DNA from 2 places in the uncultured Gilvimarinus sp. genome. Region 1 is predicted to be linked to the other one. Evidence: predicted binding sites of a transcription regulator. Region 1 holds the regulator's gene; the other holds the start of a gene.

Region 1 (15,620 bases):
TAGTTTGACATCATGGTGCGAAAGTCCGTCCCCAGCTGTTTTAAATCGGCGTGGGCATTTAGCGCGACGGTCGTGAGTAGCAAAGTAAGCGCGGTGCGAATCAGTGTGTGCATAAAGCCTCTTGATGGTCGGTAAACAGGTTCAGTGCGAATAGGTCGGCAATTGTATCACCGTCATTGCGGCTCGTCCGCGCGGGGTGCTATCCAGCGTTGTATGCGCCGCGCCAGAATGCTTAATGGCAGCGCGCCGGCCCCCAATATTTGATCGTGAAAGGCTTTGAGGGAGAAGTCTTCGCCTAGTTCCCTTTGGGCTTGAGTACGCAGCGCAAGTATGGCGTTCATGCCGATTTTATAGCTGGTGGCTTGACCCGGCATAACGATATAGCGCTCGACCTCGCGGCGCGCGTCATCGCGAATCATGGGCGTGTTAGCGACAAAGTAATCAATGGCTTGCTCGCGGGTCCATTTTAAGTGGTGGATGCCGGTATCTACCACCAAACGCACGGCGCGCCATAGCTCAAAACTTAAGCGACCAAAGTCAGAGTATGGATCGGCGTAAAGGCCAATTTCCTTGGGCACTTGCTCGGCATACAGGCCCCAGCCTTCGGTGTAGGCGGTGTAGCCGCCGTGGCGGCGAAACGCCGGTAAATCGGCAAGCTCTTGGGCAATGGCAATTTGCATGTGGTGGCCGGGCAAGGCCTCGTGGTAAGCGAGTGCCTCCATTTGGTAGCGGGGCATGGCACTTAAGTCGTGCAGATTGACGTAATAAATACCCGGGCGCGAGCCGTCGGCGGCAGGCGATTGGTAAAAGGCTTTACCGGCCGACTTCTCGCGAAACGGCTCCACCGCTTTTACGCGTAGATCGGCTTTAGGTAAGTGACCAAATAGCTCGGGCAAGCGGTCGCGCATAGTGTCGATCAGGACGCGGGTGTCTCTAAGGTACTGCGCTCGGCCTGCGTCGCTGTCGCGGTAGTAGAGTTCGGGGTCGTCCTGCAACTTTTTATAAAACTCCGGCAAGCTGCCAGCGAAGCCTACGGCCTTTTTAATATGCTCCATCTCGGCGTGAATGCGCGCAACTTCGGCCAGTCCCAGCTGGTGGATTTCGTCGGCACTCATGTCGGTGGTTGTGATGTTCGCTAGTGCGAACTGATAGTAGGCATCGCCTTGGGGAAACTTCCACACACCGTCACGGGTGTCAGCTTGTTCGGCCAGTTTGTCCCACACCGTTAACAGCTGTTGGTAGCCGGGCTGAACGCTTTTGAGTAGTGCTTGGTTTGCGTCGCTCAGTAATTGTGTGCGTCGCTCAGGCGTTATCTCAAGCGCATCTATTTTGCGCGTAAAGTCGGCCAGGAGCGGGCTCGACTCACTGGCGTCTTGATTAAATGGTTTGCCGGTCGTGATATTGACGATGTCGCTGCGCACTTGTGGGTAGACAAAAGCCGGAGCCAAGATGCCCTTTTGTGCACGGCGCTTAAGGTTAACGCTTAATTGTTCCAGTAACGGCTTAACCCCTTGCAGGCGCGAGATATAAGCGGTCGCATCATCGACGTTAGTAATTTGGTGTGAGTTGATCAAAAACGAAACGACGGTGGCGTGTAGGCCAAACATCTGGTTGACCGGGTAGTTGTAATCGCGCCATTGGTAACTATTAATATCTTGCTCAAGTTCGAAGCGCATTAACTCGACACTGAACTGGTTATCGGCATTGAGTTTGCTGCTGTCGAGTTCGTTTAATCGGGTGAGTTGATCCTGGTTGAGTCTGTGATACAGCGCACTTTGCGCGGAGCTAATATCGTCCCATTCGCCATAGTGGGTTTTGCGCCCTAAATGGGTTTGGTACATAGGGCTAAGAGATACTTGCTCTTCAAAAAACTGCTCGAACAGAGCGAGTGCTTGTTGGTCGGCGGTTCTCGCCGCTGACAACTGGCTAACCAAAAGCAGTAGAGCGCTTATTATCACGCGCTTAGTTAAACTCATGAAAGTCCTTAGTGGTGTTTGTGGTTTTGTCTGGGTTGTTCCATGGCGACATCGGCGCGACTGCGCAGTTTGTCTTTGCTGCGAATATTGGCAAAAGGGTCTGGGCCTGCCGCCTCGGGTGGCGGATGGGCCGTACGGCGCGATTGTTTATTGTGAGGTTTTGTGTGGCGCTCGGCATCGGTTTCGTTATTGATTTTTGCTAGGCTGCGGGTATTAAACCAATAATATAAAAGTGTAATGCCGATGAGCGCTAGCCACTTAACCACAAACGATGCCCAAAGGTTGTCGTGTTGCGCTGTGGTGGTTGCCCACGAGACGTAATCGCTGTGAACCATGGCGATAAAAAAGTAACTGATAAACAGCGCTAGCGTCGATACGATGGGGCGCCGGTAGCGCTTCCAAATAACCGTGGCTAAAGCCGACTTAGCGAGAAACCGAAACATATCGTCGCCCTACCCTCTGCCTTACGGAAACAAGCTCAAGCCCAGCGCGGCAATCAGCGCTACGATACCGCGGGATTTATACTCGCTGATGATTTTGTCTTCTTCTTCTTTGACGATAACCTCTAGCACATCCGGCTCGTAATCTTCTGGCTTGCGGCCGTGCAAATAAATGCGAGTGCGCGCCCGTTCAATGGCTTTGTGGCGAATTTTTCCGGCGTATTTGTGTTTTACTTTGTCGTAGTTGCGGCGCAAAAAATTACTGCGTTTGTTATCGCGCAACTGATTTTCCGGTAGGTTCATAGTCGCTCCGATTTTTGGCGCGCCCGGTTACGGGCATTCGCCGGTATTTTGTAAGTGGGTGCGCTTGGCGTTGCGGGCTATGGCGTAGGTTTCGTCGAGCATAATTTCGCGGCCCCAGCCGGTTAATCCTTCGACGGTACCATCGTCACTCATGTCTAGATGTTTTTGGGGTTTATTGCCCGGGCCCCATGACCAAGGCAAAAAGCCAATGTCAAATTCCAGAGCCGTTTGCACAATGGTGCGGTAGGGAATCGCGCCGCCTTCACTGTCATCCCAGCGATCGCCAAACTCGCCAATAATGAGCGGTAAATCGGCATCGACAGACTCTTGCATTTCGGCCCGTACCCGGGCGGCATCAAAGCCCCACATTTTGGGCCACCACATGTGGATCGACAATAAAATATTTTTTTGCGGGTCGGCTTTTATCAGCGCTGGCCCCGCCGCTTGTAAGGTATCGATATCTTTGCCCCAGCCGGGTGCATCGATCATTAAGGGGACACGGTAGCCCGACTCGCGCAAACGGGTAATGGCGCGGGTGTAGCCTTTGGTGTACGCATCAAGGGCGACTTTGTCGCCCACTTCATTGCCGATATTAACAATTGTGTAGCGCTGATGTTTAGCGATGGTGGCGGCTATCTCGGGTTGCGTCCAATAGTCGATCAGTAAGTCCAACTTAGACCAGTCGCCGGTGGCGTCGTGCAGCTCGATAATAGGAAACAGTTTTTGCTTAAACGCATTTTTTAACACAGCGTCCAATTCGGCGGGTTTGCCTTCGGTACTCCAGACGATGCGCACGGTGTTGGCGCCGGTTTTGGCGATCTCACTAAAGCTCGATAACCCGGTGCGGTCAAGCCAAAACACCATGCGATTGGGTCCCATAGGCACGAAGTGCTCGCCACAGGCATCAAACAACTGGCGGCCTTTAACACTAAACGTTGCCGTAGAGGGGGTATCAGCCGCGTTGGCGCCGCTGATGAGCAAGAGGGTTATAAGTAATAGCGATAATTTCATGCTGCCTATCTGTTTCCGCCAAAAGGGATCGGGTTTGCCTACAGTTTAACCCGATTTGATGCGTCGATAGGCGATTGTCGTTAAAAAATTATGACAGGGTTGTGTCGTTGGCGGGTAGCACGCAAGTAAAGACGCTGCCCTTACCTACTTCACTGTTGATTTGCAGCTCGGCATCGTGGCGCAGCAATACATGCTTGACGATTGCGAGCCCTAACCCGGTGCCGCCGGTGCCACTGTTGCGGCTGGCATCCACACGGTAGAACCGCTCGGTTAAGTGCGGAATATGTTTGGCGTCAAAGCCGACGCCGTTATCGCTGACCGAATAGTAAATACGTGGGCCACTGCGCCATAAACGCATGGCAATTTTGCCCCCCTCGGGGGTGTATTTGACGGCGTTAACCACTAAGTTAGAAAACGCGCTGTGTAGCTCTTTTTCGTTGCCAATGATCGATAACTTGGGGGTGCATTCAAGGGTGAGAGTTTGTTGCTTTTCGTCGCTGAGCACGGCGGCCTCGGACTTTACGGTTTGCAGCAGAGGCTCTAACTCGACGCGTTTTTGGTTAAACCCGGTATCGGTGGTTTCCAGCTTAGACAGCATAATCAAATCGTTAATTAACAGCGACATGCGTTTGGACTGCTGCTGCATCTGCTCCAGCGGCTTGTCCCAGGTGGGGGTTTTATTGTTGTCGGCCATGGTTTCTAAGTAACCGCTAATTACGGTTAACGGCGTGCGTAGTTCGTGGGAGACGTTGGCGACAAAGTCTTTGCGCATTTGTTCTAAGTGGTAAATTTGGGTGATATCGCGCACCACAATCAAGCGCTCGTTTTTACCAAAACGGGTGATTTGAAACTGCAAGCGCTTGTCGGGAAAGCGCGGCGAGGGGATATCCAGCGGCTCGGAGTAATCGCCCGCTTCAAAGTAATCGACAAAGCGCGGATGACGAATAAAGTTAATGACCGATTGGCCTTGATCTGAGTTGTAAAACCCCAGTAAGCGCTGGGCGGCAGGGTTCCACCAATCGAGGTAACCGCGCCAGTCGAGCAAAATTACGCCGTCTTTAAGGGCCGAGGTGGTCTCTTGCACGCGATTGATAACCGCCTGAAGGTTTTTCTTCTCGCGTTTTTGGCGCCGCTGTAAGTGGTAAATGGCATCGAATACGTCGCCCCACAGGCCGGTCGCCTCGGGCGGTTGGCTTTTGCGACTGCCGTTGAGCCAGATATTGAGGCGCAGCATTTGCCACAGGCACCAGCCGATATACCAAAAGGCAAAGAGCACCAAGGTCCACGCAAGCTGGTCAATTAGCATGCCGATAATAACGGCGATGATAAAGATAACGGCCAAGCGTTTCAGCTCGGCATTGAATCCCTGTAGCAAAATGGTGTCAGTCCTGTATCGGCGTGATCAGAGGCTTTTAGCTGGCCTTGGTCGAAAAGCGGTAGCCCGTGCCGCGTACGGTCTGGACTAAGTTTTCGTGTTGATCGACCGTTAGCGCCTTGCGCAGGCGGCGGATATGAACATCGACGGTGCGCTCTTCGACATAGACGTTACCACCCCAAACGTGATCTAACAATTGGCTGCGGGTGTAAGCGCGCTCTTGGTGCGTTAAGAAAAACTGCAACAGACGAAACTCGGTGGGACCCATATCCACTTCGCGCTCGTTAATGGTAACGCGGTGGCTGGATGGGTCTAAGCACAAGCCCTGAACCTGTATGGGTTGGTGGCTGTTGGCGTGGGGGTCGGCGCGGCGCAGCACCGCTTTAAGGCGCGCTACCAGCTCGCGAGGCGAGAAAGGCTTGGTAATATAATCGTCGGCGCCTACCTCTAGCCCTTGGATTTTATTGTCCTCTTCGCCTTTGGCGGTGAGCATAATAATGGGGATGTTGGCGGTAACTTCGTCGCGCTTTAAGCGCCGCGCCAGCTCGATGCCACTGGTGCCGGGCATCATCCAGTCAAGCAGAATCAAGTCGGGTTTTTCATCGACGATCAGGCCGTGAGCGTCCTGTGCATTGCTGGCCTCTAAGCAGCGGTATTCGGCCATCTCGAGGGCGATACGCAGCATATCGCGGATTGCGGATTCGTCGTCAACGATAAGGATGGTGCGACTTGTCATAGTGCCTGCCTGTATGTTCCATCAATTGCGGATAATCAGTGAAGCGGTGGCTGCGGCTGATAACCGATCAGCGTAGATTCGCCCCCTTCTTTGCAAGCGTATTTAATGGTTAAATTGTTGCATATTTATGACAGCCCGGCGGTAAATTTTACCGCCAAAGCCAGTTTGCGGGTAAAACCGCGAGGTTTTACCACTTTATTAGACCTGCAATAATGCCGGCGAAAACGGCGACACCGACCCAGTTGTTGTTGAGAAAAGCGCTAAAACAGGGGCCGCGCTGACGGTAGCGAATCAGCCGCTGTTGATAGACAAACAGCCCTGCCGCCACGGCCACCCCGATGTAGTACAGGCCGTTTAGCTCAAACCGCGAGCCCATCAAGAGCAAGCCAAGCACCACCAATACTTGCAAGCTAGCGGTAATCACGCGGTCTTGATCGCCAAACAACACGGCGGTGGATTTAATGCCGATGCGCAGGTCGTCGTCGCGATCGACCATGGCGTAAAACGTGTCGTAGACGATGGTCCAGAGCACCACGGTAAAGTAAATCAGCCATGCCTGTTCGGGCACTTCACCTTGCACGCTGGCAAATGCCATGGGTATGCCCCAGGCAAAGGCTGCCCCCAGTACCACTTGTGGCAAATGGGTGTAGCGCTTCATAAAGGGGTAGCTACAGGCCAGTGCCAGCCCGCCAAAGGCCAAATACAGCGTTAGGGTGTTGGTAAACAGCACCAGAATAAAAGCCAGTAGCACTAACGCGGCAAACACCGCCCACGCCTCTTTGACGCTGACTTTGCCGGTAGCGAGCACGCGGTCTTTGGTGCGCTCAACGTGGCCGTCAAAGTTGCGGTCGGCGTAGTCGTTGATCACGCAGCCGGCCGAGCGCATAGCGATAGCGCCCACGCTGTAAATGATCACCAGATGCACCGGCGGCTTACCATCAGCGGCGAGCCACAGCCCCCACAGCGTGGGCCAGAACACCAGCAGCCAGCCAATCGGGCGGTTTAAGCGGGTGAGTTGTGCGTACAGCGTTAGGCGATGGCAGATGGTATCAATCATGTTGTCTCGTCCGGGAGTCGATCAGCGCGGGCAGAAACACTTCGCTAACCAGTAAGGTTTTACCGAATAGAAAAAATTTTGAGCGTCGGCCCCAGAGCATATCATCTCCCTGTACCACGGGGGGCACAAGCCGCTCGTGAGGTGGTAGCTGGGCGATTTGCATGGGTGAGCGCCCCAGTTGCCGATGGCTAAATAAAAAGCCTCCCAGGGGGCGGTTGGAGAGCTTGCGTAAATGGCGCAAGCGGCCGGTTAGGCTGTCGGCGGGGAATACACTGCGCGCATACACCCACGGAATGGCATCCGGCCCCAGCAATAACACCTCGCGAATCAGGGCGGTGCTGCGGCTTTGTTTAAGGGTGCAGCGCTCCGATAAGGTCGGCAGCCCCCAGTATTGGCGCAATACCTGTACTTGTAGTTGCCCGGCACTGCGCTTGCGTAACTTGGCGGTCAGCGAGCTGTCATCAAACAACCAGTGCCGTAACGGTTGGGGCACGCTAATGGTGTGGGCCGCCGGCTGCCAAAGCCCTAGCCCGCGCCGGGCAAACCGGCCAGGCGCGCCGCGTGATATTGCCGGGCGTGGTAGTAGCGCGCGCGATTGGGTCAAACGATACCTCGATCTACTGGGGTTAAACGCGGCATTTTAGCAGCTGTAGGGGTTAACAGCACAGGACAATTGCGGTTCGCTGGGGTACCCTCGCAGGTTAAGAATAAAGGCGACGAATGTGCGCCCCACGCAGTAAGAGATTGTTTATGAGTCTGACCAAAAAAATATTACTGGCCATGGTGCTGGGCATCGTCATCGGTTTGCTGCTTAACCTGTTTACCGGGCGCGAAGCGGACAGCTGGGTGCAGGTGTATCTGGTTGCGGGTTTATTTGACACGGTCGGGGCGGTTTTTGTCGCCTCACTTAAGCTGTTGGTGGTGCCACTGGTGTTTGTCTCGCTGGTGTGCGGCACCGCAACGCTAGGCAACCAGGCGCGGATGGGCGGGCTGGCAGTTAAAACCATCGGCCTGTATTTGCTCACAACCGCCATCGCTATTACCTTGGCGATTACGGTGGCCAGCCTGTTGGGGCCGGGGCTGGGGCTAAATTTAGAGGCGACTGGCGCGCTCAGCATGGACACTGACCTGTCGCTCAAGCAGACCATTATTAATATCTTCCCCAGCAACCCGGTGGCCGCGATGGCCGAGGGCAATATGCTGCAGGTGATTGTCTTCTCGGTATTGCTGGGGGTGGCCATTGCCAAAAGTGGTGACAAAGGCGAGCCGGTGGCGAGCTTTTTTGAGAACTTAAACCATGTGGTACTGCGCATGATTATGATGCTGGTACAGCTGGCCCCTTACGGGGTGTTTTGCTTGCTGGCCAAGCTGTTCGCGTCTATGGGGTTTGGGGTTTTTCAGGACCTACTGTTTTACTTTTTAACGGTGGCGGGTGTTTTAGTGTTGCAGTGCTTGGTGGTGTATCCGGGCTTGCTCAAACTGCTGTCGGGTCTTAACCCACTCATATTTTTGCGCAAAATGTACCCGGTGATGGTGTTTGGTTTTTCCACCGCCTCCAGCAACGCCACGCTACCCGTTACCATGAGCACGGTTGAGGGCAAGCTCGGGGTCGACAACAAAGCCGCCTCTTTTACTCTGCCACTAGGTGCCACCATCAATATGGATGGCACCTCAATTATGCAGGGCGTGGCGACGGTGTTTATCGCTCAGGCCTACGGTATTGATGTGGGCATCGCCGGTTATTTAATGGTGGTATTAACCGCCACCTTGGCATCAATTGGTACTGCTGGGGTGCCGGGCGTGGGTATGGTGACCTTGGCCATGGTGTTACAGCAGGCGGGCTTGCCTGTGGAAGAAGGGATTGCGCTCATTATTGGCGTGGACCGACTGCTGGATATGATCCGCACCGCCGTGAATATTACCGGGGACGCCGCTGTGACCACCGTGGTGGCCAAGAGCGAGAATCTGCTAGACGAGGATTGCTATCGCAACCGGGACGCCTAGCTTGGCTTTTTAGTTTTGGTTGAGAGCGCTGGCGATATGCTCTAAATCGTCAGACGATTCAATCACATTGGCTACAGTGGCCTCGGCTTTGGCACGGGTTAGCTGTAGTTCATCCAGCAGTGAGTCGGGGATGGATTCGCAGGGGCCGGTGCCGATATTGTGCTGGCGTAACAACATGCGCGCTAGATACACTAATTTGGCATAGATAGCGTTTTCGCCGTGGTAATTCGGGTTGCTTTGGTGACGCAGCCCGGTTACGACTTCCTCGGGCATTGACCACAACTCCATTAACTTACTGGCAATTTGATCGCGACTCATATTGAGTATATGGCGCTCAATCGTCTGTGGGGTGACGTGAGGGTTGGCCTCGCTCAGGCGGCAAAACTGTGCGTAATAGGGCGGAAACACCTCGGCCATAATCAATGCGCCAAAGTTATGCAGCAGGCCCGTAAGGTAGGCCATGCCAAAGCTGGGGCGAGACTCGCGGGGAATAGCCGTGACCAGCCCCTCGATAGTCGCCGCCATATACACCGCTTGCTGCCAATAGGGAAGCTCGCCGCTGGGGCCGTCTTTGGGCAAGTGCAGGGTTTTACCCAGCGCCAACCCAAGGGCCAAATTGAGCACCATATCAAAGCCCAATACCCGGACAATGGCATCGTGAATCGATTTAATTTTACCGGGGGCCGAATAGTAAGGCGACGCGGCCCAGCTTACGACTTGTGCGGCCAGGCTTGGGTCGGTCTCGACGATTTGTGCTAAATCCGATATGTCGGCGTTAGGGTCGACCCGCAGTTTGATAATACGCTGTGCGGTGTCCGAAAGCGGCGGCAGCTCTAAAGTCTCTTCTAAACGTTGGCGAATACGCAGCTGCGTAAAGTTGCTGATTGCGCCCTCTATTTGCGCTAAATCATCGGCGCCGCTGTCGTCGGCTTCCAGCGGCGCTAAAGGCGCCGATAGTTGGCAGACAACGGCGTCTTTTAAGATTTGTTGAAATTCATTGCCGTGCACCCGAATGAGTTGGGTGTCGTCGCCCGAGTCCAGCAGTAAGCTGTCGCGCTCGAGTAGTTGTTCATCCACCAAAGTCAGCAGGCCCGCAACCTGTGGCAGAGCTGGCACCGATTGAAATTGGTTCGCTTCGCAAAACTGTTGTAGGGCGCTCGCGTCGGCGGCGCGCAGCTCGCGGTTTAAATGCCGGTTCACGGCGGTTAAATCCAATAGCCGGTCGGCGCCCAATACGACTTGCACCCGGCCGATGTCATCCTGCAGCAGGATCGAGCGTGCCGCACCTTGCTGACGCAAGTGCTGTTGGTGCCAAATAAGCGGGTCTTCGCCCTCAAAGGCGGTCGAGGCCAAATCGTAAGTAATGTTTTGACTGCTGAGCAGTGTTTCGACACTGGTAGGTACTGGCACTGAAATTTCTCCTGGTCGTTGTGCTCATTGGGCGAACTATCGTTGTTTGCACGGCGCCCTTGCTGACAATATAAAGCCTATTTGACGCAGCGGCTACGGTTGCACTTAAAGTGTGATCTGGGTCACACTCGGTTGGTGCTTGCTTAAAACATTTTACGCGCCCAGGTAGCGCTCACGTCCACCCAGCCAGCGCTCGATAATGGCGCTGGCCCGCACGGGGTCGCGCGCAATAATTAATTCTCCGGCCTCGCGCACGGCGTCCAGCAAATGGCTATCGCGCTGGAGGTCGGCTACCCGAAACTCCATTTGGCCGGTTTGTCGGGTGCCGAGTACTTCGCCGGGGCCGCGCAATTCTAAATCTTGTTCGGCGATATAAAAACCATCCGAGCTCTCGCGCATAACTTTAAGGCGCGCCTTGCTGTTGCGCGATAGTGGCGTGCCGTACAGTAGCACGCAGTGACTGGCATCGCGTCCGCGGCCGACACGGCCACGCAGTTGATGCAATTGCGATAGCCCCAGCCGCTCGGGATTTTCGATAATCATCAAGCTGGCATTGGGTACGTCGACGCCCACCTCGATAACGGTGGTGGCCACCAATAAGTCTAGTTCAGCGGCTTTAAAAGCGCTCATCACGGCTTCTTTCTCGGCCGCCTTTAGGCGCCCGTGAACCAAGCCAATCCGCAAATCAGGGAGTTGTTCGCTCAGGTTATCGGCCGTTGCCTCGGCGGCTTGAGCCTCCAGAGACTCTGACTCTTCAATTAAGGTGCATACCCAGTACGCTTGGCGGCCCGCCGCGCAAGCGGCGCGTACGCGCTCGATGATTTGCTCGCGGCGCTGGTCGGAGATAACCGCCGTAGTGACTGGGGTGCGGCCGGGGGGGAGTTCGTCGATCACCGAGCAGTCTAAGTCGGCGTAGGCGCTCATGGCCAATGTGCGGGGGATGGGGGTCGCGGTCATAATGAGTTGATGCGGGGTGCATTCTCCGCGCGCGCCTTTCTCTCCCAGTGCTAAGCGCTGGTGGACGCCAAAGCGGTGCTGCTCGTCAATTACGGCGAGTGCCAAGTCGGCAAATTCGACCTCTTCCTGAAACAGTGCATGAGTACCTACCACCACCTGAGCCTCGCCGCTGGCGATAGCGGCCAGTTGCTCGCGCCGCGCTTTTTGCCCCAACTTGCCGCTGAGCCAGCCCAGTTTGATACCCAAAGGCTCAAGCCAAGCACTAAAGTTAACCCGATGTTGCTCGGCCAGAATTTCGGTGGGCGCCATAATGGCCGCCTGTTTGCCCGCCGCCACGGCGGCCAGTGTCGCCAGCGCCGCGACCACGGTTTTGCCTGAGCCGACGTCCCCCTGCACCAGCCGCAGCATGGGTTCGGGCTGGCGTAGATCTTTTTGTATGTCAGCGCTTACTCTTGCTTGAGCGCCTGTTAAGTCGAAGGGGAGCTGGGCTAAAAGCTGTTGTTGTAACTCGGCTGCCGGGTGCAACGGCGGCGCCCGCTGACTGCGAATACCTTGGCGAAACTGCAGCATACTCAGTTGATGGGCCAGTAGCTCCTCGAAAGCTAACCGCTGCTGAAACGGGTGAATGCCCTCTGCCAACTGGTGTAGGTCGACGTCTTTGGGTGGGTTGTGCAGTAGGACGAGCGCCTCGGCCAGGGGTATTTGCTCGAGGGTTTTACGCACGCGCTCGGGCAGCAGCTCTTCGAGTTGGTAGCGCGAGAGCAGCGCCAGTGCTTGCTGGGTAAGGGTGCGCAGTCGCGGTTGGGTCAAGCCATCGGTGGTTGGGTAGTGGGGGGTTAGGCTTTGTGCCAGCGGTTTATGGTCGCCATCGGCCAGCAGCTCGTATTCGGGGTGAACCATCTCTAGCCCGCTGGCACCGCGGCGTGTCTCGGCAAAGCAGCGCACCCGCGCGCCTTTGACCAGACGTTGTTTTTGCGCGCCGGTAAAATGAAAAAACCGCAATGTAAGGGTGCCGGTGTTGTCTTGTATTCGGCACACCAAAGAGCGACGCCGCCCGTACACCACATCGGCGGCGCGTACTTCGGCTTCAATGACGGCGCTAATGCCTGGCTGTAAGCCCCCGATAGCCTGCACGCGAGTGCGGTCAAGGTAGCGTGAAGGCAGGTGAAATAACAGCTGCTGTACGGTCCGGACCCCGAGTTTGGCGAGTTTTTCGGCCAGCGCCGGGCCCACTCCCGATAGGGTGGTAACCGGCAGGCTCGCCAGCGTGTCGGCTTGCCCGTTCACAGTTAGTTGCGCAGGCTAATCAGGGGGTTGTCACGTTGGCAGTGGCGAATGGCGGTGCGCAAGGCATCCACTGCTTTAAAACGCGGAAAGCTTGCCCGCCAGGCCAGCGCTACGGTGCGGCTGGGGGCTGGGTCGTTAAAGGGCCTGGTTACCAGTACCTCTTCGCTGTAGCGGCTTATGCCGGCGGCGGAGACGGGCAAAATAGTGATGCCGAGCCCCGACGCTACCATGTGGCGCAAAGTCTCGAGTGAGCTGCCCTCGGCCGCTGTGCGTACGCCACCACTGTGCCCTTCGACGGATGCTTTAAGGTGTGGGCACGTCTCCAGCACCTGATCGCGAAAACAGTGGCCCTCGCCCAGTAACAGGACTTCTTCTGAGTCCAGTGCGGTAGGGTCGATCGTATCGTTTTGCGCCAAGGGGTGATCTTTGCGCATGAGCACCACAAAGGGCTCGTCGTACAGCGGTTGCGTTACTACATCGGCCTCGGTAAAGGGCAGCGCCACGATAATCACGTCCAGCTCGCCTTTGCGCAGCTTGGTGCGCAGGGTGCCGGTGTAGCTCTCCTCGACGTACAGTGGCATTTTGCTCACTTCTTTTTGCAGCTCGGGGATAAAACTCGGCAGCAAATAAGGCCCAATGGTAAAGATAGCGCCGATGCTCAGCGGGCTGGAGAGCTGGTCTTTGCCCTCATTGGCGATATCTTTAATGGCGGCCGACTGCTCTAGCACTAAATTGGCTTGAGCCACGATTTTTTCGCCTAAAGGAGTGGCCGATACCCGTGATTTAGAGCGCTCAAATAAAGAGACGCCCAGCTCTTCTTCGAGTTTTTTGACTGCGATGCTCAAGGTGGGTTGGCTGACAAAGCAGCGCTCGGCGGCGCGACCAAAGTGTTGCTCCTGAGCCAAGGTGACGATATAGCGCAATTCTGTCAAAGTCATGGTTCAGGTTCCTATCGGGAATAAAAGTATCTTGATGAGTACACTAGCAAAATGGATAGCGAAAAACTATTAATAATCGGTTGTGGCGATCTCGGGCGACGTTTGGCAGGGCAGTTGGCCGGGAGCGGCATGGCCGTTACGGGGGGGCGCCGCAATCCGCCGAAAGCGACGGATGAGCTGCAATACCGCGCGTTAGATGCCTCTGACGAACGCGCTATGACGGCACTGCTGGCCGAAGGTTTTGACCATATCGTGCTGACCCTAACCCCCGCTGAACGCAGCGAGTCCGGCTATCACACGGGTTACGTGGTGCCTTGCCAGAGCTTAGTCCGCGCGCTTGCGGCGGCAGGTAAAATGCCGCGCAGGGTGTTGTTTGTCTCTAGCACCGCGGTTTATGGCGAGAATAACGCTGAGTGGGTCGATGAGACGACACCCCCTCAGCCGGCCCGCTTTAACGGTGAACAGGTGTTGGCGGCCGAGCAGGTACTGCGTGACGCTAATCTGCCGCTGAGTGTGCTGCGCTTGTCGGGTATCTATGGGCCGGGCCGCAGCCGCTTGATAGATCGTGTCCGGCACGGGAACGCCGCGCCGAAACCCTCCTGGACTAACCGTATTCACGCCGATGATGCGGCGGGGTTTATGGCCTACTTGCTGCGCGATGTACCCGAGCCGCAACCGTTGTATTTGGTCAGCGACAGCGAACCTGTCCCCTACGCCGAGGTGGTGACTTATATAGCCGATTGCTTGGGGGTGAGCTTGCCCGCCTCAGTACCGGCGGAAGGCATGAACAAGCGCATTGATAATCGCCGGCTGTGTGCCAGCGGTTATCAATTGCGCTACCGCGATTATCGCGAGGGTTTTGCCGAGCTGTTGGGTGCGACCGATACGATTATTGCTTAAGCGGCGCCCCTATGAAGTCTGTTAGCCGGCGGTGACCATAATGCCGTCGGCCTCTACTTGGGCACCTTTGGGCAGCTGGCTGATGCCTATAGCGGCACGCGCTGGGTAGGGCTCGTCAAAGTAACGAGTCATTACTTCATTAACGATGGGAAAGTTGCCCAGGTCGGTTAAATAGAGGTTGAGCTTAACCACGTCTTTTAAGTTGCCACCGGCGGCCTCGCACACGGACGCTAGGTTTTTAAATACTTGATCGGCTTCGGCGGCAAAATCACCCTCTACCATTTCCATGGTCTCGGGAATCAGCGGGATCTGACCGGATAAGTACACGGTGCCATTGACCTTAACCGCTTGAGAGTAGGGGCCGATTGCCTCGGGCGCTTGATCGGTGTGAATGATGGCTTTGTTGGGCATGGTGTTCCTTGCGCTGAATGGGAAAGCTTATAAGTATAAACCCCCTAGCGCTCAGTGGCCAAGAGCACCGCACCGATAAGGATGCGCACTGCTGGAGCTTGGTGTAATCTGGCGCGGCGCCCACCAGGTAAAAAGACTTGCGCGACAAAAAAGAACAAGGAACAGGAAGATGCAGTTACTGCTGGCATTGGTTATTTTGGCATTGCTGTACCTATTTACCCAGGTTCGTCATCTGCGTAAATCGGTAGAGTCGTTGCAACGTCAATTGCGTGAATTGGCCCGGGAGATACCCACCCGAGCTTTTGAGGATCAAACGCAAGAGGCGGCTTCTGAGCCGGACTTAGACTTAGACCCAATAGGGTTAGAGCCGGAGGCGTTAGCGGCAAGCCATTCGCCCGCAGATTCGCAGTCCGCTGTGACAACCCCGCCACCGCAAGCCGCGTTTGCCCGCGAGCAGGGTGCACCAAGCCCACAGAAGCATACGGCGACAGCGACATCGCCGGTATTTTTTGATCGAGCGTTAACGTGGCTTAAGCGCTATTTTACCGAAGGCAATGTCATTGTTCGTGTCGGTGTCATCGTGCTGTTTTTTGGTGTTGCTTTTTTGCTGCGTTATGCCAATCAGCAAGGTGTGTTACCGGTTCAACTTAAGCTGTGCTCGGTGGCCGCTCTGGGGGTTGCCTTACTGGCAATAGGCTGGCGGTTGCGCCGTATGCGTGTTACCTACGGATTAATTTTGCAAGGTGGCGGGCTGGGTATTTTATATATTACGGTATTCGCCGCGCTGCGTTTGTTCCATTTAATTCCACCGTCAA
Region 2 (15,620 bases), on a different contig from region 1:
GCTTGAATTTTCTGCCAAAGCGCAACGTTGCGTTGCGCCGAAAACGCCCGGTCCAGGCGCTTTAGCAACTCATCGGTATACTTCCGCCCGGGGTACAGCGCGAGGTAAAACGGCTGCGGTGCAAGACATGTAGCCACACGCAAACTATCGAGGTTGCGTTGCTGCCTTTGCGCTTGCCACTGAACCACCAATTGCTCTTCAATAAATACGTCAAAGCGCTCTAACAACAACATATCCCAAAGCCGTGCCGTGCTGTTTACTCCGCGTAACGCCGTTACTTGCGCGTCAGTGGCACTGTCGATATAACGGTTAATCTGCTCTGTATAGCCATAACCCTGGACAACGCCCAATTGCTTATGGGTCAGCGAATCTACCCCCTGATAGGCCCACTCACTATCGGGTCGAGTGTATAGGCAGTCTTGATACTGCCCCACAGGATGGCGGGGAAACGCGAGTGTTGGCGCCTCATCGACCACGGCAGTCAGTAAACCATCTAGGGCGCCGCGCTCGGCCTCTACCACCGCGCGGCCCCATGGTAAAAAACTCAATGTCAGGTCAATCTGCTCGCGCGCCAAAATCTCGGTGAGATACTCAGCCACAATACCCGGCTGGCCGGCGTGCTCGGCACACGAGTACGGGCACCAGTCGGTCGCGGCTAAATGCAATGTATCCGGCAGTTGCGTCTGTGCAGCGCAGCTAAACGTTACGCTCAGCAACAACGCCCCTAAGCCTTGAGCTTTATGTCGGGCTCGCCACGTCATTTAACGCGAGCGATCTGTCGGGAAGGGCATAATTTTAACCACTTGCTCATCGCTGCTGTCGGCCTCGGCTTCACTGACACGGGTATCGAGTTCACGGGCCTGCGGAGCAAAGTGCATCTCATCAAGAAAACCACACTCAACACACTCGCGAAAATCCCGCTCGTCACGAGAATAAACCACAATAGCATCACCCGCCTCGCAGCGTGGGCAAACCGCCCCGGCCAGAAACCGCTTAACAGTGCTGTAATTACTCACGAGGCGCGCTCCAACAGGCCACCGTGACGCAATAGTGCCTCAATACTCGGCTCACGGCCGCGAAAGCTAACAAATAAATGCATTGGCTCGCGCGAGCCGCCGCGCTGCAAAATCTCTTGTAAAAAGCGCTTGCCGGTTGTTTGATTAAAAATCCCCTCCTCCTCAAACGCCGAAAAAGCATCGGCCGATAAGACCTCGGCCCACTTGTAACTATAGTAGCCCGCCGCATAACCACCGGCAAAAATATGACTAAAGCTGTTTTCAAAGTGGTTATAGGCGGGCGGTGTAATAACCGCAACTTGCTGGCGCACCTCGTCCAATAACACGGCGGCGGCGACTGGGTTTTCTGGGTTGTATTCGGCGTGCAATCGAAAATCAAACAATGAAAACTCCAGCTGCCGCATCATCTGCATACCAGACTGAAAGTTCTTAGCCGCCAACATTTTATCTAATAGCGCTTTCGGCAATGGTTCGCCGGTTTCATAGTGGCACGAGATCATACCGATGACCTCTTCTTGCCAACACCAGTTTTCTAAAAACTGGCTGGGCAGCTCGACGGCGTCCCACGCCACGCCGTTAATACCACTGACGGCGGCAATATCGATGGTCGTCAACATGTGATGCAAACCGTGGCCAAACTCGTGAAATAAAGTGGTGACTTCATCGTGAGTCAATAGCGACGGCGTATCGCCAACCGGCGGGGTAAAATTACACGTTAAAAACGCCACTGGCTGCTGATAGCTGCCATCGGCCAACTTACGACGCACCCGGCAATCGGCCATCCAGGCACCGCCGCGTTTGTGTTCGCGGGCGAAAATATCCAGGTAAAAGCTGGCGATTTGCTCGCCATCTTTAAAGATGTGATAAAAGCGCACATCTGGGTGCCAGCTGTCAAAACTGGCCACCGGTAAAATATTAATATCAAACAGCCGAGCGACCACATCAAACATACCGCTAATGACTTTTTCGGCAGGAAAATACGGCCGCAACTGCTCTTGCGAAATCGCGTACTGATGCTGACGCAGCTGCTCGCCATAGTAAGTCACATCCCATGCCTGCAGGTCATCACAACCTTGCTCGCGGGCAAAGGCCGCTAACTCAGCGTAATCGGCCTCTGCCCGGGGGCGGGATTTTTCGCCAAGCTCACGCAAAAACTCCAACACTTGCTCAGGGCTTGAGGCCATTTTGCTTGCCAGTGAGCGCTCGGCAAAGTTATCAAAACCCAACAAGCGCGATTGCTCGTGACGCAGTGCGAGGGTCTCGGCAATAATGCCTGTATTGTCCCACTCGGCGGCGCTGCTGCCATCGGCTTTTACCCCGTCAGCGGAGGCGCGCGTGACAAACGCGCGATACATTTTCTCACGCAAAGTGCGGTCGTCCGCATACATCATTACCGCTAAAAATGAGGGAAAATCTAAGGTCACCACGTAGCCGCCAAGCGGCTCGCCATTATCGTGCTTTTTCAGCTCACCGGCTTGTTTGGCTTGCGCCAGGGCTGACTCGGGCAGCCCGGCCAAAGCCTCGGCATTGTCAAAGTGTAGGTACCAAGCGCCCGTCGCATCGAGCACATTATTAGAAAAGGAGGTCGACAACTCGGACAAGCGCTGTGCAATCACCCCGTAGCGGGCTTTATCGTCGCCCTCAAGGCTAACCCCACCGAGCCGGAAGTCTCGCAGTGCGTTGTCAATTACGGTTTGCTGGGTGCTCGTCAATTGCTTGTATTCATCGCCATCGGCCAAGGCTTGATAGGCCTGGTACAGCTCGCGGTTTTGTGACACCTCGGTGCTGTACTCGGTCAGCAGCGCAATGCTGGCGGTGTAGGCATCGCGCAGCTCCGGGGTATTAGCCACTGCATTCAAATGGCTCACTGGTGCAAACGCCTGCTCCAGCCGGTCATCCTCGGCTTCAAGCGGCGCGACTAAAGTATCCCAAGTCGGGGTTTCCAGGCCTGCCAGCAAAGCCTGCAAGTGGGCTCGCCCCTCTTCGATTAGGGTCTGTACTGCAGGCACCACATGCTCGGGCTCAATCTCGGCAAAAGGCGGCAAGGTGCTGGAGCGCAGTAAAGGATTATCGCTGGCTTGACTCATTTATCCTCCGGGTCGGATCAGTTTTTGTCTCGGCATAAGAATCGGTATGATACACCCAATCGGCCCGTCATTCGCGGCGGGCGGGGCTCTTATGCGGGATTCATTATGGCCAATAAACATTCGGGCGGCGCTCATATTCGCCGCTACCTTCATCATACGCCGACTTTTGACGCAACGGTTTACATCGACCCCTGTGCCTTAGTAATTGGCGACGTGAGCCTAGGAGCCGACACATCTGTGTGGCCCTTCGCGGTTATCCGCGGCGATATGCATCGTATATTTATAGGCGAACGCAGCAGTATTCAAGACGGCTCGGTGCTACACATTACCCACGCCGGACCTTTTAACACCGAGGGCTTTCCTCTGACCATCGGTGATGACGTCACCGTGGGCCACAATGTCTGCCTGCACGGCTGCACCATTGGCAACCGGGTGTTAGTGGGCATTGGCTCCACTGTGCTCGATGGCGCTGTGGTGGAGGACGAAGTGGTGATCGGGGCGGGAACACTGGTACCGCCGGGCAAACGGCTCGAATCCGGGTTTTTATATATGGGCTCGCCGTGCAAGCAAATACGCCCGTTAAAAGATAAAGAACGAGAGTTTTTTCGCTACTCGGCGGGCAACTATGTCGCGCTTAAAAATCACTACTTAGACAACACTCCCTCTGCTGCTGCCGATAAAGGGGCGAGCCATGACTGAGCTAGCCATCGCCGATCGCGACACACCTTGGCCGGTTACCCGCATTATTTGCATCGGTCGCAACTATCGCGAGCACGCTCGCGAAATGGGCCACAACCCTGAGCGCGCGACACCGTTTTTCTTTTTTAAACCGGCCACGGCCCTGTTAGCCCACGGCGAGGTATTTACCTGCCCGTGGTTTAGCAAAGAGGTTCACCACGAGTTAGAGCTGGTGATCGCTATCGATCAAACACTGCAAGGCGCCAACGAACAACAGGCGCGCGAGGCGGTGAGCGGTTTTGCCGTGGGGCTGGATATGACTTGCCGCGATATTCAGCGCGAGGCAAAAGCCGAGGGACGACCGTGGGAGCTGGCCAAAGGCTTTGACGGCTCGGCGCCTTGCTCAGCCTTGCAGCTGGGCCGCTACCGCGATTTAGAGGCGACCGACCGCCTCACCCTAACGCGCAACGGGACTATCGTACAACAGGGCAGCTGGCGCGACATGATTTGGTCCGTGCCCGAGTTAATCTCTGAGCTATCGCGCTACATCACACTCGCACCGGGCGACCTGCTGTTTACCGGCACACCGGCCGGCGTGGGGCCGGTACAACCCGGTGATCAGCTAGTGGCCACACTGGATGATTTTTGCGAACTCTCAGTGACCGTGGCAGAGCAGTTGAGCACGTAAAAACTGATACTTAAAAACCGGGCAGCTCAGGTAAATAGTTTTGGGCAAATATATCGGGCGATAGTGGGCGATCAAACAAATAGCCTTGAATCAGTATGCCGTCGTATTGGCTCAGCCACTGAGCCTGAGCATCCGTCTCGACGCCTTCGGCAACAATAATCAGATTCATATTTTGCGCAATAGCGATAATTGAGGCCACCATCGCCGCATCTTGCGGATCGATGGTGATATCGTCAATAAAGGATTTATCGATTTTGATTTTATTCACCGGCAAACGTTTAAGATAACTCAGCGAACTATAACCGGTACCAAAATCATCCAAAGCAAACGTAATACCTTCGTTTTGCAGCTTGCGCATTTTATCGACGACTTCATCGAGGTTGTGCAGCGCGGCACCTTCGGTAATTTCAAACTCCAGACAGCTGCCCGGCAATTTATATTTACGCAGTACCGACAAACATTTACCGACAAAGTCGGCATCATAAAGTTGCCGCTCGCTGATATTCACCGCCACCCTAAGCTCCACGGGGAAGCGGCCAGCCTCTTTGTGATAACGGATAAATTGGCACACATCATCCAACAGCTGCAAACCCACCGGATTGATCATGTCGGAGTTTTCTAAAAAGCTAATAAACTCCGCCGGCTGTACCTGGCCGCGCAACGGGTGCTCCCAGCGAATCAGGGCCTCTGCCCCCACCAGAGAGCGGGTGTGTAAATCGATCAGTGGTTGCAAGTAAAATATAAATTGATGATCTTGAAATGACGATCGGATATCCGACTCTAACTGCAGCAGGCGATTTACCTCTTCGGCCATTTGCGGCTCAAACACCTGGCAGTTATTAACAGCGCTGCGCTTGGCTTCATTTAGTGCGGTATCGGCCTGAGATAACAACAACTCGACCGACACACCATCGAGTGGATAAAGCGCAATGCCAACGGTGGCATTCACCGAAAAATCTTGATTACCCAGGGTAACCGGCTGGCTGATGGTTTCTAAAAACCGGCTAGCGACATATTCCGCTCGCGCTCGCGTCTCTTCAAGGTCGTCGGAGATATCGGGCATACTTAGAATAAATTCATCGCCACCAAGTCGCGCGAGTGTTTCCGGCTCATGTACGCGCATCGCCATACGCTGAGACAAATGCAGCAGCAGCTCATCACCCAGAGAGTGACCCATCGTATCGTTAATGCGTTTAAAATCATTTAAATCAATTAACAATACCGCACCGTAGCGATTGCCTGCTTTGCATTTGTGTAGGTCTTCTTGCAGTTGCTCTAAGATTTTGTTGCGATTTGCCAGCCCGGTTAACGTATCGCGATACGCGAGGTATTCGACGCGCTGCTCAGCCTCTACCAGCTCCGTGATATCGGCCAGCACCACAATGACATAAATAATATGATCGGAAACAAACGGCACCAATGACATTTGCATGGTGTGGCTTTCGTTGCGTATTCCCGAGAAATGTTGCTGCCGATTAAACAGCGGCGACTGTTTGCGACACACACGCACAATGAGAGACTTTAACTGACCGGACTCTTTGATTCCCATTTTGGTCAGCATGGCGAAGTAATTGTTTGTTGTATTATCGCTAAAGTAACGCTTAAAGGCTTGGTTATAAAACAGCAATTCGCCATCGCCATTAACCGCAAACACCTGGTTGGGGCTGGCATCTAAAATCAAACTTAACTGCTGCTTTTGGTGCTGTAACTCGATATGTTTTTGGTTAAAGTTTTTCAGCAATCGATTGGCTGAGTTAACAATGTAACCGAGCTCGTCTTGCTCGTGCTGGCGCAAATGGGGAATAGCATTGACGGGGACTTTACTGTGGTCGAGTGCGGCAAAGCGCGATGCCAAATTCACCAGCGGCCGGGTTAACAAGAAGTGATAAACCAACACCAACACCAGAGCAATGCCGATATTGCGCGCGGTGCCGGTAAGTAACACTCGCCAGGCTCGCTGATAAAACGGGCTTAAGGCTCTATCTTTATTCAGCTCTAAGCGCAGAGTGCCCGTTGGCGCATCGGGGCTAGACTGCAACATATACTCAAACGCTTCCGACTCACCCACCAACAGCTTTGTTAGCCACAGGGTTTGACTGACCTTAACCGGCTGGCGATACTCCGCCATCAGCTGATCCTGATCGTCAAAAATCGCAATATGATTAAGAAACCGATATTCGCTAAGGCCGTCCACCACCTGCTCGGCGAGGCGTTCATCCAGTAAAAATACCGCCCGTTGCGCCGCTGAGCGACTTACCCGGCTGATCTCCTCAACACCTTCACGAATTTCTTGGTAATGACTGCGAAAATCGAGATAAACCTGCAAGCTTGCCACTAATACGCCTAGCACCACGACCACAACAAAACTGGTGCGCGCCAACTTATAAGACAGACGTTGAAATAGGTCGATGGTCATAGATTGTATTGTTTTGTTTTTATCAAATCGACAATCCTTGTCCCACGCCCGACAATCGGGCCCAAAACAATGACAGAGTCCGGGTTATGACACAAGAGATATGTCGTCAAGGCAACAGGTTTGGCCGGTAAAAGTCGCAAGCTCTGCCCTGCCCCAAGCCGCGATAGACAAACAGGTTGCCGGCGCGCGGCTCAGCCCCACGCTGGGCCTCCGTCATCCCCTCCCAAGCGCTGGTTACGTATAAATCGCGGTAATCAGGCCCGCCAAACGCCACGCACGTCGGTTGCGATACCGGCAGCTCAAGCGTTTGCAGCCGATCGCCTTGGGGGCTGTAACACACGACCTGGCCCGCCCCCCAGTGAGCGCTCCAAAGGTTGCCCGCGGCATCCGTACAAGCGCCATCTGGGTAAGCGCCTTCGGGGGTTTGGGTAAACAGTCGCGGATTGCGCAAATTACCATCGGCCGAAAAATCGTAGGCTGTGATACGCCGAGTGGGCGAGTCGGCGTGATAGGCCGTGCGGCCATCGGGGCTCCAACACAAACCGTTCGATATACACAAACCGGTCAGCGCCGTGCAGCAACCATCGCGGTAACTATACAGCGCCGAGCTGGGTGTCTGCGGTTGCTGCTCGTTCATCGTACCGCCCCAAAAGCGGCCTGCCGGATCGACCCGCCCATCGTTAAAACGCTGCCCCGGCAGCCCAAGCTCGGGCCTCGCCAGCCAGCCGACACGCCCCTGCGCGGGCCAGTAATCGGCAATGCCCGAGGCAAAGCTAACAATCAAACGGTTGGGGTCTGAGGTAAAGCCAAATGCGCTCAAGCGCTCCGGCGGGGTAAATTCGCGCAGGCTATTGCGCTCAGGGGTGTAGCAGTAAAGCCTGCAGCCTAAGATATCCGTCCACCAGATGCTTTGCTGCCCGGGATGCCAAAGCACCCCCTCGCCCAGCTCGCAGCCAACGTGCAGCTCGTCAACCAGGCGCATAGCGTGCCGCCCTAAAGGTTAACCCCTGCGCTGGGGGCATAATCGGGTAAGTCGTTGATGGCCTCGCCGTATGTAGCATCGCTGATTGACGTTACAGGCGGCCGCCGTCGACGACAAACTGCTGCCCGGTAATCATAGAGGCATCGTCTGAGGCTAAAAACAACGCCATATTGGCGACGTCCGCCGGCTTTAAGCGGCGTTGCAAGCGAACGTTTTCCATCCACTTTGCCTCCACCTCGGGTGTGAGCCATTTTTCCAGTTGTTTATCGGTCACCACCCAGCCCGGCACCAACGCATTAACGCGGATATTATCGCGGGCAAAATCTGACGCCAGCGCGCGCGTTAACCCCAGCAGCCCGGCTTTGGCCGTTACATAACTGGGCATCTCGGCGGGGCCATAAAGTGCGTTAATAGAGCTGAAGTTAATAATCGAGCCACCGCCCGTCTCGGCCATTGCGGGGGCAATCGCGCGCGTGGTAAAAAACGCAGCATCCAGGTTAACAGCCAGTGAGCTATGCCAACTAGCGTCTTCCAGCGAGCGAGGATCACAGCGTTTGTCATTGGCGACATTGTTGATCAGCACATTAAAGCTGCCCAGCTGCTGGCTCAGCTCGGCGATGCTGGCGCGCAGCGCCGCAACATCGGTGACATCGCAAGCGATAAAACTCAAAGCGTCCGCGTAAGTGGCCGCTAGCTCATCGCACAGCTTAGCGCCCTCATCGGCGGCAATATCCACAAACCCCACCTTAGCGCCCTGATACAAGAACGCCTCAACCATACAGGCGCCAATGCCTGTAGCCCCGCCGGTAATAAATACCCGCTTACCGCGCAGGCTGGGATAGAGCGTTCGCTCAGTGGGTTGTGTCATGGTCTACCTCGAACACCTTGTGCGGATTTATCCGAAACGGTGCAAAGTATATCGTTTTGCGCCCCAAAATGCTGCGCCTGCGCGATTGAACTCACGGTCGGTACCTCTGTGCAAACAGCCGGCCGCTGCTCGCAGCGCAGCATCAACCCAGCGATGGCAACTGACCATCGGTGCTCGTGCGCGCCCCGATGGATGCCTGAATCAGCTCTAACGCCTCGCCCAACAAGGCGCTCATATGCGCCTGAGCCGCCGGCGCGTCACCGCGATCAATGGCATCGTAAACCCGCTTGTGGTCATCATAGCTGCCCGCTTTGACGCCTTTAATTTGGTTGGTACAGGCAATACTGACACGTAAAGCCGCTTGAATAAAACTTCTGAGTTGAATGTAAAAACGATTGTTACTGGCCATTAAAATGGCCGTGTGAAAGGCGATATCGGCCTCTAGCGGATCGTCTTCCCCAATGTCGGCGAGCTTTAAGCGAGCCAACGCCTCTTCGATACCCGCAATCGCCTCGCGATTTTGGCGGCGGGCCGCCAACGCCGAGGCCTCGGGCTCTATACCGCTGCGCAATTCGGTAAACTCGAGCAACAAACCCAGCGAGGGCCGGCCACTCAAAGTCCAGCTCAAGACGTCGGTATCAAAAATATTCCACTGGGTGGACGGCAACACGCGAATCCCCTGACGCGGGCGCGACGAGATTAGCCCCTTAGCCGTCAGCATCTTCACCGCCTCGCGGATCACGCTGCGGCTAATGTCGTACTGGGTGCACATTTCAGCCTCGGTCGGGAATGCATCCCCAACCCGATACTTACCTTGCACGATCGCAGTACCCAACTCATAAGCCACTTGATGCGTCAGGTTGCGGTTGCCATCAAAATTATTCATAGACCATCCACGTTGTTATTATCGCGGCTGACAACAAAGGTCGCCAACCCGCGCCAATGTTACCGCAGTCATGGGTAAAAAGCTGCTGCATTTTGGCTGTCAGAGCAATAGTGATTACTCACTTCCCTGTACGGTCGCGACCAGCTGACGCGCACCGGCGCGGTTGCGGTGCTCACACAGATAAATCCCCTGCCACACCCCCAGATTCAAGCGGCCATCGCTAATCGGCACGCTGACACTCACCCCTAAAATACTGCTTTTAATGTGCGCCGGCATATCATCATCACCTTCATAGTCGTGGCGATAATAGGGCGCGCGCTCGGGTACAAACTCATTAAAGTGGCTTTCAAGGTCAATGCGCACCGTCGGGTCGGCGTTTTCATTAATGCTTAGGCTGGCCGAGGTATGCTGAATAAACAGGTGCAGCAAACCGCACTTTAACTGGCTAATATCCGGCAACTGGCGTTCGACCTCGTCGGTGATCAAATGAAACCCTCGTGTGCGCGGGGTAAGACTAAATTTAGTTTGTTGCCACATAACGTTAATCCCGCCTTGTGTGCTGTTTGGTGTTGATGAAAATTTTATGCGATTCGCGCTTGAATTTTACCGTTTTCAGGCGCATGTTTAACAAGAGGCCGACGAAAATGTCTCGCCTCCATCAAGTAGTACTTTTTTAGTGGTACTTTTCTTAATGGTACAAGGAATCCAGTGTATGCAAATCCAACTTTCCGGTCACCATGTCGATATCACCGACGCTATTCGTGAAGCAGTAAACACCAAGTTTGGTAAAGTTAACTCGCATTTCCCCCAGCTAGAATCGCTCTCTGTGACCTTAACGGTCGAGCGCGCCTCCCAAAGTGTCGAGGCCACCACCCAGTATTTAGGCGCGGCGGTTGCGGTACAAGCCGCCAACCACGATATGTATGCCGCCATCGCTCAAGCCGCCAAAAAGCTTGAGGCCGCCCTCGCCCACCGCAAGGGCTCGGTTAAATCTAACCGTCACGAAAAACCGCAACTAACGGAAGAAGAGCCTGTCGATCAAGCCTCTTAATGTGACCACCGCCACAGCACCCAGCTGTGGCGGCGAAGCTCCCGCCAAAAGCAAAGCTGTTACAAAAGTTTCACAGAAACGTCATCAAAGCTGATATTTAACGTCATTTTTCCTCTCTAACGTGTTGGCACTTCAACCGTGCTAATAACTATTGATCGAGGAGAACACAATGACGTTTCGGCTAAACGGTAAAGGAAAACTCGCGCTGGCGATGCTTAGCGTAATGGCTTTGGCCGCTTGTGACGGCGACGATGGCAGTGATGGTGCCGCCGGCGCACAAGGTCCGGCCGGCCCACAAGGCCCAGAGGGCCCCGCCGGTGCTGATGGCTCAGACGGCAGCAATGGCAGCAATGGCGGCGGTAACGCCAGTCTGATGACCCCCGGCCTAACCCGTCTAGCAACCGTGCCCGCTGGCGCCGAAGTCACCGGTGCTTTTGCCACCGAAGACGGCGATCTGTTTTTTAACGTACAACACCCGGACAGCGCCAACAGCGCGACCGACAGTGACGGCAAAAGCTTTAACCATGGCACCGTAGGCGTACTAGCTGGCGTTAATATCAACCAGCTGCCGAAACACTTAGTTTCGGTCGGTGTGCCCGATACCGAGCAAGAGCGTCAGACCGTTCAGGTGGCCTACGGCGAATACCAAGTAATCGCGCAAACCATGGACACCTTTGGCGGCGCCATGCCAGAGGGCTTAGGCACGGTTTTAGCCACCGACAAGTCAACCGTAGTCGCCTCTATCGACGACCCCGACTTTAACGGCTTTGTGCCCACCGGCGAAAACCAAGGCTATTTGTTTACCAACTGGGAATCGATCCCCGGCGGCATGAGCCGCTTAAAGCTCAACAAAAACGCCAGCAGCGGCTACTGGTCAGTGGACAGCAACGACGTACAGATGCTGGATTTTGGCATTTACGGCACCATCGCTAACTGTTTTGGCTCGGTTTCACCCTGGGGTACGCCGCTCACCTCCGAGGAGTGGGGCAACCAAGGCGACAGCACCGAAGAGTGGAACGACCCTTCCCTGCAAACCAGCCGCGACGCGCTGGCCATGTACATCGACCCTACCGCCACCGATGCCGATAGCGCCTCAAGCTTCCCCAATACGTATCGCTATCACTACATCGTGGAAATTACCGAGCCCACCAGTGCTGAGCCCAAGCCTGTTAAGCATTACACCTTGGGTCGTTTTGAACACGAAAACTCCATCGTGATGCCCGATCAAAAAACCGTGTATCTGTCACAAGATGACACCAACGGTGTGTTGTTTAAATTTGTTGCCGACACGGCTGCGGATCTCTCCTCGGGCACGTTATACGGCGCCAAGCTCACCCAAGACTCCGGCAGCTTTGAGCCGCTCACCACAGGCTTTGACGTGCAGTGGGTGGAGCTGGCTCACGGCGACAACGCCACCATCGACGGCTGGATTGCCGACTTTGACGGCATCACCACCGCCGATTTTGTGGAAGGCCAAAGTAACTACCTAACCGACGCCGATGCCGAGGCCTGGGCCGCCGGGGATGCCAACTTCCCAAGCGTTGCCAACGGCGGCGGCAGCACCACCGCCGGCATGGCGATGGACGATCGCATCGCGTTTTTGGAATCACGCAAAGCCGCTCGCGCCAAAGGCGCCACCGCCGAGTGGCGCAAGTTTGAAGGTATCTACACTAACCAAAAGCGCGCGCAAGAAGCCGTTGAAGGTACCGACTTAGTAGCCGGTGAAGACGTATCGCAAGCCTACGTTTACTTTGCCATTGCCGATATGGACAACGGCATGATTGACGGCGAAGGCGATATTCAACTGTCAGCTCGCGTAAAAGATTGCGGCGGCGTATATCGCATGCCTCTTCTTAGCGGTGCCGACGCTTACAGTACCAACCGTATCGAACCGGTTGTTATGGGCTCTACCTACCGCTCTACTCTGGATGGTGCCCTGCGCTGCGACGTCAACGCCTTATCACAACCTGACAACGTCATTGTCTTGGACGACGGCCGCCTGATTATCGGTGAAGACGGTTTCCAAGAAAACAACACTTTGTGGATGTACGACCCAAGCGTCAATGATCAATGACATAACTAATAATACGTAACTGTTTCAGGAGCCGCACTGCGGCTCCTTTTTTCGTTTAGACGACCCCCACAGGCAACACCATGAACCACAACCGATTACGCAACAGCTTACTCTTTATCGCCGCGATTATACTCAGCGGCTGCGATCAGTCGCCACAAAACTTAACCGAAATAGCCAGTGCCGAACCCGTGCATGCACCGCAAGATTATATAACCCACAACGAAACCTATAATCCCGAAGCGGTTATTCCACCGCAGTGCTACACCAAAACCGAAGGCAAAAATAACCCCTGTTACATTTGCCACCAAAGCTACACCGGCGATCGTGCGCGCCCCAACATGATGAACGATGGATTTTTGCAGGGCAGCTACGACTTCTCCGACATCGGTAACACCAACCGCTGGAGCAATTTATTTAAAAACCGCAGCGCTGAGATCGACAACATCGATGACGACTTTATGCGCAATTATATCAACCAAGATAACTATTCGGCATTGGCCGCGTGGTTTCAATCCGATGCATGGCGTGGCCGCGCTCCCGTTATTGCCAATCTTGCCGATGGCGCCGGCGCTTTTGACCAAGACGGTTTGGCACTCGACGGCAGCCGCTGGGTAGCATTTAATTACAAACCCGTACCCAGCACTTTCTGGCCCACCAACGGCTCCACCGATGACGTTATGATTCGGCTGCCCGATGCCTTTAGTGAAATCGACGGCCAATACTCACGCGACCTTTACTTTGCCAATTTAAGCCTACTCGAAATGGCCATCGTCGATAAATCCAGTTTACCCAGCATCGCCCTCGACGAAGGCGCAAGCGGTATCGACTTTAACGGCGACGGCCAGCTCGACTCGGGCGTTACCAGCGTAAATCGTACTACGCATTACTTTGGCGATGCGAAAAAGTTTCCCGTTACCCATATGCTCTACCCCCAAGGCACCGAGTTTCTACACACCGTCCGCTACGTAGGTATTAAAGAAGATGGCAGCATCACCAACGCCCGTCGCATGAAAGAAGTGCGCTACATGCGCAAAGACACCTTTATGCCCAAAGAGCGATTAACCAACAGCTACTATCGCGAAGCCAAAGAAAAGCACTTTGGCAATTTACCGGCGGTGGTTAACCACGATGATCGCGGCATGAGCAATAGCATGGGCTGGTTGCTGTGGGGGTTTATCGAAAACGCCGACGGAAAAATGCGCAAGCAAAATGATCAGGAGCAATTCTTTTGCATGGGCTGCCACAAAACCATTGGTACGACTATTGATCAAACCTTCGCCTTTGCCCGCAAAAAACCGGGCGCCAGCGGCTGGGGTTATATCGATTTAAAATCCCTTACCGATGCACCTAACATAGGCGAAACCCAAGGCGAGTATTTAACCTACCTAGAGCGCGTAGGCGGCGGCGATGAATTCCGCCAAAACGCCGAAATGTTAGAGCGCTGGTTTGACAGCAAAGGAATGGTTAAGCGCGAAAAAGTCGCCGCACAAGAAACTCTGTACGACTTAATTACCCCATCGCCCGAGCGAGCTTTAGATTTAAACAAAGCTTATTACCGTATCGTCCATGAGCAAAGCTTTTTGTTCGGTCGCGACGCGGTGCTAACTCCAGCAGACAACGTCTATCAAACGATTGATACCGCAATAGAACCGCTGGATAGTGAGCACCGCTATAGCTGGGATATAAGGCTGGATTGGGAGTAAAAAGTAAAATTTATGGAGGCTCGTAAGTAGCCTCCATAAATTTAGAGCGCAGAACTAGCAGAAGTGCTTTACTAATTCTTAAGGCTGCTAATAAACGCCTCTGATTCAGCAATGGATTTTTCCATTTCTTTGATCAGCTGAGCGACTTCCGTATTTATATTACTCAGCTCACCTTGTAGCGAGTCAATGGCTCGCGCATTCAGATTATGCTTCAAAAACAAAACTTGATCCTGAAAAACTTGTAATACCGGTTCCATGCGCGCCTCTGCGCTACGCATGGCTTTAATGAGTTTTTGGTATTGTTTTTTGGTCTGGCTTAATTTGGCTTCACTTTGTCGTTTAAGGTTGGCATTGCTGTAGAGTTCAATTTCATCCTCCCACTCATCGAATAAAGCATCCGATACATCCTCGACCGAATTAATTCGCTCGGACACCAACTCAGCGGCGGCTTTACTGTCTTCATATTCGCCGTTAAGTTTGTCGTAGCGCTCCGCTAGGTCCTGATCTTGAATCTTGATGATCGATTGGTATTGCTCTAAAGCGGATTCGAACTGCTCTTTGGCATCGGTTTGTGCCTCTTGAGCCGACTCCACTCGATCAATCATGATATCTCGCTTGTGAAAACCCGCCTTCTCCATCGCGCCGTAATACATCGACTGACAACCCGCCAGAACAACGACCAAAAAAGAACTGAGAAACCAACGACTGATTGACATACATCTTTACCTTTAACTGAATTGGTTAGAAAGCCCCGTTCCAACGCCGCACAAATGATGTCTGCGTTGCCGAGTAGTTCTCATACGAGAACAATTGCTAATAGTAAGAAAGTGGGTATCCCGTGGAAGAAAGCCAGAGAAGTGCCTATTTAGGCATAACATTTTAACAGGCCCCCCAAAGAGATTCCGAGAATAAAGAGCCTGTCCTGTGTTGAATTTGAATTGAAATTACCCTGAGGCTCCCGCCAAGTCAAACCTTCGAAGAATTTTGCTAGGTTTTCAACAAAAGTAGTCCTTCCAGCTTCTCGCGATAGATGAAAAAAACTAAGCCAACTATTAGCGCCACTCGTCGATTTCGGACTTTTATCTCACTGTTAACAAACAAAATTGACAACGTTGTCCTTCGGGCCTATGGTTTAGCCAGCACTCGCCCAATGAGTGCCGCGCGTAGTCCA

The links. The regulator PhoB, encoded in region 1, activates phosphate uptake and scavenging genes when phosphate is short. The targets are predictions, from matches to a motif close to TGTCATAAANNTGTAACA.
Region 2: a site for PhoB is predicted at 10,730-10,747, ahead of AACY82_RS15765 (alkaline phosphatase PhoX). Genes of this name have one in related genera too.

Annotation. Positions count from the first base shown of each region.
Region 1 covers NZ_CAXAUC010000005.1:50,167-65,786, forward strand. The annotation lists gene AACY82_RS09870 (hypothetical protein) at 1-113, opposite strand, end outside; gene AACY82_RS09875 (DUF885 domain-containing protein) at 174-1,976, opposite strand; gene AACY82_RS09880 (hypothetical protein) at 1,985-2,419, opposite strand; gene AACY82_RS09885 (dihydrouridine synthase) at 2,441-2,719, opposite strand; gene AACY82_RS09890 (cellulase family glycosylhydrolase) at 2,747-3,730, opposite strand; gene phoR (phosphate regulon sensor histidine kinase PhoR) at 3,819-5,105, opposite strand; gene phoB (phosphate regulon transcriptional regulator PhoB) at 5,143-5,841, opposite strand; gene ubiA (4-hydroxybenzoate octaprenyltransferase) at 6,029-6,898, opposite strand; gene AACY82_RS09910 (chorismate lyase) at 6,891-7,502, opposite strand; gene AACY82_RS09915 (dicarboxylate/amino acid:cation symporter) at 7,649-8,902, shown strand; gene AACY82_RS09920 (HDOD domain-containing protein) at 8,912-10,312, opposite strand; gene recG (ATP-dependent DNA helicase RecG) at 10,466-12,556, opposite strand; gene AACY82_RS09930 (LysR substrate-binding domain-containing protein) at 12,559-13,494, opposite strand; gene AACY82_RS09935 (SDR family oxidoreductase) at 13,546-14,394, shown strand; gene AACY82_RS09940 (RidA family protein) at 14,416-14,805, opposite strand; gene AACY82_RS09945 (DUF2339 domain-containing protein) at 14,975-15,620, shown strand, end outside.
Region 2 covers NZ_CAXAUC010000014.1:41,043-56,662, reverse strand. The annotation lists gene AACY82_RS15820 (transporter substrate-binding domain-containing protein) at 1-761, opposite strand, end outside; gene AACY82_RS15815 (YheV family putative zinc ribbon protein) at 762-1,016, opposite strand; gene prlC (oligopeptidase A) at 1,013-3,103, opposite strand; gene AACY82_RS15805 (gamma carbonic anhydrase family protein) at 3,209-3,802, shown strand; gene AACY82_RS15800 (fumarylacetoacetate hydrolase family protein) at 3,795-4,469, shown strand; gene AACY82_RS15795 (EAL domain-containing protein) at 4,480-6,885, opposite strand; gene AACY82_RS15790 (SMP-30/gluconolactonase/LRE family protein) at 6,992-7,867, opposite strand; gene AACY82_RS15785 (SDR family NAD(P)-dependent oxidoreductase) at 7,959-8,735, opposite strand; gene AACY82_RS15780 (FadR/GntR family transcriptional regulator) at 8,878-9,621, opposite strand; gene AACY82_RS15775 (secondary thiamine-phosphate synthase enzyme YjbQ) at 9,736-10,158, opposite strand; gene raiA (ribosome-associated translation inhibitor RaiA) at 10,334-10,672, shown strand; gene AACY82_RS15765 (alkaline phosphatase PhoX) at 10,842-12,746, shown strand; gene AACY82_RS15760 (hypothetical protein) at 12,827-14,449, shown strand; gene AACY82_RS15755 (DUF2959 domain-containing protein) at 14,521-15,165, opposite strand.